Regions from separate parts of the Listeria tempestatis genome, predicted to be linked through region 2. Evidence: predicted binding sites of a transcription regulator. Region 2 holds the regulator's gene; the other holds the start of a gene.
The links. Region 2 encodes Rex, which represses fermentation and respiration genes when NADH is low (regulators of the CRP and FNR family bind a similar motif). Its sites were predicted from a motif close to TTGTGAAATATTTCACAA; they were not measured.
Positions count from the first base shown of each region.

Region 1 (3,817 bases), on a different contig from region 2:
GTTCACTAATTTGATTAGCGAGCACGGGACCAATTTGAACGACTGCAAGTGTAACTACCGCAATAAATGCGATAAAGATTAAAATAACGCTAAGCAGGCGCGGCACTTTTCTTTTTTCTAAAAAAAGCACGAGTGGGTTAAACATATAAAATAAAAACCCTGAAACTAATATTGGTAAAAATAAAGTTGAAATAATAACCCCAATTGGCGAGAAGATATATTTCATTTGAAGTAGTAAGAAAACAATTGCGACAACCGCTAAAACTTCGATTGTCCAAAAGAATAGCTTGCTTTCTCTAAAGCGTGAACCTTTCATTTGGAGCCCCTTTCTAAAAATTCTTTTTTTATAGTGTACCATTATCAGCATGAAATAGCCATGTATAAATTGACCTTCTAGGAGAACTGTTATATTATATATATAACAGTAAGGAGGAGGAAGTATGCTCTTACAGATTAACTTGCAAGCAGAAGAACCCATTTACATGCAAATTGTCAATCAAATTATTGAAGGGATTGCAAAGCAGGAATTAAAGCCAGGGGACGACCTGCCTTCTGTTAGGAGTTTAGGTGCTGATATAGGCATTAATTTTCATACCGTGAATAAAGCGTATCAAATATTGAAGCAGGAAGGCTTTATTTTAATTCATAGACAAAAAGGGGTTGTCATTCATCCTGATGGCGCATATCAAGCTGATCAAGCTTATTTTGAAAAGTTGAAGCGTGACATTCGGCCGGTAATTGCGGAAGCGGCTGCGCGCAAAATGCCACTTGATGAAATAACGAAATTGGTTACTGCTTTATACACCGAGATGAAAGGAGAATAGAAATGGAGGCCATTATCTTCATTGCAATATCGTTACTTATTATTTTACTTGAAGCCGTTACCCCTTTTATTGTGCACCGAACGGAATGTTTTGGTGTAAGTGTTGGGGTTCGTGCGAATCAGGAGCCTGAACTAAAGCAAATGAAAAAGCAATATGCTTTTAAAGTTGTATTGTACGGTATTTTTGTCGTGATGCTTAGCTTTGCTTTAATGGCGGCTTTTTCAGGTAATGAGAGGGCGCAAGGATTTTTATTTACAGCATCGATGTTTTTAATTTTAATTATTGCATTTGTGCTTTACGTGAAATACCACAGGCAAACAGTTGCTTGGAAGGCAAAAAAAGTGAAGAGTGGGGAAATTAGCGAATCGAGTGTTATTTTAGTGGATACGGCTTTTCACCGGAATAAAATGATTATTTCATATGCATGGTTTTTAATTCCATTTTTGATTACACTCATCACACTTGCGATGACCATCGTGTTTTACACCTCAGCTCCAGATGTGATACCAAGTCATTATGATTTCAATGGAAATGTGACAGATGAAATGCCAAAAACCATTCGAAATGTATCGCTACTTATCGTGATGCAGCTTTTCATGATTGGTATCTTTATGGGAATCAATTTTATCATGTCACGCAGCAAACAGGTGCTAGATAATGACAATCCAAGTGATTCGGTTAGGCGTAATCAGCTTGCGCGCGCAATTTTTAGTAAAGCCATGCTTGTCATGTGCATTTTAATGGTTTTAATGCTTTTTGGGATTCAATTGACATTTCTAACTGGGTTAAATGCAAAAGTGATGACGACGATTACACTTGTTTTCGTGTTACTCATTTTAGTTATCATTTTCCTACTAGCCTTTTTTGTCGGTCAAGGCGGCTCGAGGCTGAAAATTGGGGGGCGGGGAAATACAGATAAGCCCATTCGGGACGACGACAAGTACTGGAAACTCGGTATCTTTTATTTAAACAAAAAAGATCCTTCGCTCTTTGTTGAGAAAAGATTTGGAATCGGCTGGACGATTAATGTGGGGCGACCTCTCGCTTGGATTTTACTCCTTTCTATCATTTTGATTTCAATTTTAATTGGTGTCATCCTTTAATGTGCAACTTCTGTCATTTTGTGTTATCCTTTTAGCTATAAAGCAGCAGAGGAGTGAGTGAAATGTCTTTACAATCCGCACGGTTAGAAGAACATGAAGATCTCTTTTTAGTTGGTTTAGCTTGGCAGGGAACGTTTTCTGAGGCTCGCAAGGGAAACATACATGAGGTTATTCAAAAAATGAAATCGCTTCTAGGAGGCGAGTTTAGAGAGCTTTACGGAATTTCCATTCACAACATTGAGGAAGGCTTGACGCATTATTCAGCGGTTTTAGCTGACCACAAGCCCAAACACTTGCCAGATGAACTTGAATGGCTAGAAATCCCAGCACACACTTACTTTGTTGGAAAACACGAGGGAAAAACAGATGTTGAGGCAACTTATCAAGAAGTTGCGTTAGAAATCGAAAATCGCAATTATGAACCCTACATGACGGCCGATTTTCCTGTTTTTGACCCACTACCATTTAAAATTGAAATTTTTGATTTAGAACAAGATATTAACGGAGAAAGTGAATTTGAAATCCGCATTCCCGTTGTTCGTAAAATGATGGATTGACGCAGGAAATTTTCCTGCGTTTTTATTTGGAAATAGCTAGAAGGAATTGCCGAAGTGTGCTATAATGAAGTCGCATTTTTTGTGAATGAATTAACAAAAAGGAAGAAGTGATTAAGTTTGTCCTATTACAGTCCAAAAGAAATTACTGATGTGACAATTGAAAAGGGGATTCAAAAAGCGCAATCAAGTACGTTAAGCTTAGTTATTTTAGGATTTCTAGGCGGTGCTTTTATTTCGCTTGGGTATTTGCTTTATGTTCGCGTTGTTGGCACGATGCCACATGAGTGGGGAAGTTTTGCTACGTTTATTGGGGCAAGTGTATTTCCAGTTGGTTTAGTTTGCATTTTACTCGGTGGTGGCGAGTTGATTACGGGGAATATGATGGCGGTTCCGCTTGCTTTTTTTGATAAAAAAATAACGACCGCAATGCTGCTGCGTAATTTGGCTATTGTCACGGTGATGAATTTAGTCGGCGCCTTATTTGTTGCTTACTTTTTCGGTCATTTTGTCGGCCTTACAGAAGGGGACTTTTTAGAAAAAACTGTTGCAACAGCGGGGGCGAAGATTGAAGCGCCATTTTGGGTGGCTTTCGTTTCGGGCATTGGTTGTAACTGGTTTGTTGGAATTGCCGTTTGGTTATCTTACGGGGCAAAAGATTTTGCTGGTAAAATTTTCGCCATTTGGTTTCCTGTCATGGCATTTGTGGCCATTGGATTCCAGCACGTTGTGGCGAATATGTTCATCATTCCAGCAGCGATTTTCGCAGGGCATTACACATGGACGGATTTCATTTTAAATATCATTCCTGTATATCTCGGAAACGTTGTTGGTGGCGCCATTTTTGTAAGCCTTTGTTATTTCTTAGCCTTTAAAAAGGAAACCCCGCATGCTAAGAAAGAAGAAATTAAGCTACCAATTACAGAAAACGAGTAATATGAACGCCCAATAATTTAGGCGATAGACAAAGTTAGGAAATTCTTTGTTTATCGCCTTTTTTCGATTTTTAAAAATTTCTAAGTTTTAGCCTTCATCTAGTTTCTACGAATAAACAAAATTAGCGAAGTGCTGCCATTTTTCTTGTAAGGGTGATAAAGATATTGCCATAAAGAACGATGAGTAGAATTGGCATCATTATCCAATACGTGGATATTGTAAAGGTCGGAATAAAAGTAAATGGAATAATGCATAGCCCAAAAACTGTCCATCTTGTCCGAATTCTTTTGCAAAGGTCAATGAGTGATGCCGAATCCGTATACAGTTTAGCTTTCGCTTCGTTTGGAGCCGTTTCATGCCTAAAATACATCCATGTGCCTTGTAAAATAGGATACTGAAA
Region 1 covers NZ_CAUYTK010000003.1:152,034-155,850, reverse strand. The annotation lists gene R8923_RS05650 (AI-2E family transporter) at 1-316, opposite strand, end outside; gene R8923_RS05645 (GntR family transcriptional regulator) at 441-824, shown strand; gene R8923_RS05640 (DUF1648 domain-containing protein) at 827-1,927, shown strand; gene R8923_RS05635 (GyrI-like domain-containing protein) at 1,990-2,484, shown strand; gene R8923_RS05630 (formate/nitrite transporter family protein) at 2,602-3,417, shown strand; gene R8923_RS05625 (DUF2812 domain-containing protein) at 3,539-3,817, opposite strand, start outside.
Region 1: the regulator Rex is predicted to act here: its motif matches at 2,564-2,581, upstream of R8923_RS05630 (formate/nitrite transporter family protein).

Region 2 (3,817 bases):
GCCCCAAGTAGCGTTAGCTTAGAAAGCGCAAGACGGGCTTTCTCACCGCCACTAAGCGTATCTACAATTTTTAACACATCATCTTCTGTAAAAAGAAAATTTCCAAGTGTCGTGCGGACAGCCTTTTCATCTAGTTCCGGATATTCATCCCAAAGTTCTTGTAAAATCGTTTTTTTGGAAGAAAGCTTAGCTTGCTCTTGGTCGTAATACCCGATTTTAACGCCAGCGCCAAAGCGAAAATCGCCCTTCAAAACAGGGATTTCACGAATGAGTGATTTTAAAAGGGTGGACTTGCCAATACCGTTTGGCCCAACTAGTGCAATACTGTCACCGCGCTTCATTTCAAACCGAACATTTTGCGCCACCAATTGCTCTTTCGAATAACCAATGGCCACATCTTCAACAAATAAAATATCGTTTCCAGGGATGCGGTCAAATTGAAATCCAAAATGGGCCGCTTTTTCATTTCCTTCTGGCCGATTTAAGCGGTCCATTTTCTCCAGTTTTTTCCGCCGGCTTTGCGCCCGTTTAGTGGTTGACGCACGGACGATATTACGAGCAACAAAGTCTTCCAATTTAGCTATTTCCGTCTGTTGTTTCTCGAATTCCTTCCAATCTTTTTCAAGCTGCTCCTCCTTTAAAACAAGAAAACGACTGTAATTTCCAACATAATGCGTGATTTTTGTGCGGGAAATTTCATAAACTTGGTTCACAACCCGGTCCAAAAAGTAGCGGTCGTGCGAAACGATGAGAAGCGCGCCTGCATAATTTTGCAAATACCCTTCGAGCCACGAAAGCGTTGCAATATCAAGGTGGTTCGTTGGTTCATCTAAAATTAAAAGATCTTGTTTGGATAAAAGTAGTTTTGCAAGTGCAAGTCTCGTTTTCTGGCCACCACTTAATGCCGCGACTAATTTCTCATAATCTTCTTCGAAAAAATGGAGCCCATGAAGCACGGAACGAATTTCGGCTTCATACGTGTAACCACCCCGTTCTTTGAAAAGGTGTTGCAGCTCATCGTAACTATCTAAAGCTTGCTTTGTAGCCAGAGCATCTGCATACATGTCGCCATCTGCCATCTTTAATTCCATCTCGCGTAGCTCGCGTTCCATGTTACGTAAATCTTCAAAAACGGTTAGCATTTCATTCCAAATCGTTTTGCTGGATTCAAGTCCCGTATTTTGTGCTAAATAGCCAATTCGCACATTTTTCGGTTTTGAAATTTGCCCCGCATCATAGCCAGTTTGCCCCGCAATGATTTTTAGAAGCGTAGATTTCCCCGCCCCGTTTCTGCCGACAAGAGCAATACGGTCATTCGTTTTAATTTCTAATTTTATATTTTCTAAAATTGTTTCAGCACCAAAGTACTTGGCAATTTGTTGTACTTGTAAAAGAATCATATTTTTCTCTCCCATCCTTTTCTAGTTTATCTTAAAGACGTGTCTGTTGCAATCACACATTTAGTCTTGTGAAATCATTAGCATTAATTGTGATTTTACGTTACAATGTAAGTAGAGGAATAAAATAAAAGCTGGTAAAATAAAGGTTTTCTAAATATGTGAGCAAAAAGTTTGTGCATTTTATGTGAAATGTTTATAGTATATAAGCAAGCATGTGAACGAGAGAACAGTTAGAATGCTTGAAAACGAACTATATTTTATCAGGAAGAAGGGACTAATTGGCATGATGGATGAAACGACAAAAATTCCACAGGCGACAGCAAAACGCTTACCGCTATATCATCGCTATTTGAAATACTTACATGAATCAGGAAAAGAGCGCGTATCTTCAGCAGAGTTAAGTGAAGCTGTAAAAGTGGATTCTGCAACAATTCGCCGCGATTTCTCATATTTTGGCGCACTCGGTAAAAAAGGATATGGCTATAACGTATCTTACATTCTAGACTTTTTTGGAAAAACACTCAGCCAAGATAAAGAAACTAACGTTGCCATAATTGGAGTAGGGAATCTTGGAACCGCGCTACTTCATTATAACTTTATGAAAAACAATAATATTCGAGTATGTGCCGCATTTGATGTGGATCCTGCAAAAGTAGGTAGCGTTCAACAAGATATTCCGATTTATCATTTAAATGATATGGAAGAAATTTTAAAAGAAAATAATGTTGAAGTAGTTATTTTAACCGTACCATCTGATGAAGCACAAACAACAGTGGACAAACTTATCGAAGCAGACGTGAAGGGCATTTTAAACTTTACACCAGCACGAATTAGTGTGCCTAAACAAGTACGTGTCCACCACATTGATTTAACGACTGAACTACAAACGCTTATCTACTTCTTAGAAAACTATCCATCTAAAAACTAAAATAATGGAATAGCTGACCTTATTAGCTTAAATAAAAATGGTCTTCAAATTAAAGTAAAACAAAATATTTTACGCAAAACCAAACTGATGGCAAATGATGCGACTTTCGATAAAGCCAAATACCAAAGCGGAGGCTTTTACGATGAAGATTACCAACTGTCATCAGTTTGGCTAGCACTTAAATGTGCTTGTTTTCGATAAGAGGTGAAAAGAATGAAACGACTGAAAAAATTAAATTGGACGCAGTGGGTCGCCCTTTTTATTTTTGTATCCATGGGAATCTCGATGATTGTAACAATTTTTGAAATTTTTACGGCCCCAACAGTACAGCCAGCAGATGGTCCGAAAGTGACGCTCCGAAGCGATTATATTTTCTTATTAGTAGAAATTATTTTAGGAATTATCATTTTAGCATTGCCATCGATTGTTTCTAGACGCTTTAAATTTGAAATTCCAGGACTTGTTTACCTTATGTTTATCGTTTTTCTATATGCATCGATTTATCTTGGGACCATTCAACAATTCTACTCGAACGTTCCACATTGGGATAAAATCTTACACACATTCAGTGGCGCAATGCTAGGTGCGATAGGATTTTCCTTTGTTAGCTTGCTAAATGCGAATGATAAAGTCGTTGTGAATATGAAACCTGGTTTTGTTGCAATATTTTCCTTCTGCTTTGCAGTAACGCTTGGCGCTTTTTGGGAAGTTTATGAATATACGTTTGACGCTATTTTAGGATTAAACATGCAGCGTTTTGAACTCTCTAACGGAACGCCACTCGTTGGGCGGGCTGCTCTCGAAGACACCATGACAGACGTGATTGTAGATATTATTGGTGCATTAGTAATCGCCATTATCGGATACTTAGCACTAAAAAAAGGTCGTCCGTGGATGAAACAATTCGAATTTAAACGAACAAAATAAACCTTTATAAAACGTTGAAGTCGGTTAATAACTGTACCTCAACGTTTTTTATTGAAAATGGGATTTTCCCTAATAGACATTTTGTGTAGCCTCAATTTATAGTGAGAGGACAGGTTTTAAAGAGCGGAGTGTTAAAATGAGAACTGGAATTTTATATGTTTCACATGGAAGTCGTGTAGCGCATAATAATGAAAAGGTATCCCGATTTACATCTGAAATATATCCTCTTTTGGGAAATGAAATCCCGCAACAAACAGCTTTTTTAGAAGGCGATGAGCAAACCATTAAATGGGGAATCAATGATTTAGCCAAAAAAGGTGTTGAAAAAATTATCGTCATTCCATTACTGCTTTTTACAGCTACTCATGTGAATGAAGATATTCCGCGTGCCTTAGCGGAATCCACAAAAGAAAGACCATTCCTTACATTTAAAATAGTATCGCCGTTAGCTGAAATGCCAGGCATTGAAAATATCTTAGTCCGGAGAATTTGTATGCATGTACATACGAAAATGACAACACTTTATTTCATTGCCCATGGCTCAGCGAAGTATCCTGAAATT
Region 2 covers NZ_CAUYTK010000004.1:31,934-35,750, reverse strand. The annotation lists gene R8923_RS06790 (ABC-F family ATP-binding cassette domain-containing protein) at 1-1,400, opposite strand, end outside; gene R8923_RS06785 (redox-sensing transcriptional repressor Rex) at 1,684-2,328, shown strand; gene R8923_RS06780 (DUF2238 domain-containing protein) at 2,551-3,255, shown strand; gene R8923_RS06775 (sirohydrochlorin chelatase) at 3,392-3,817, shown strand, end outside.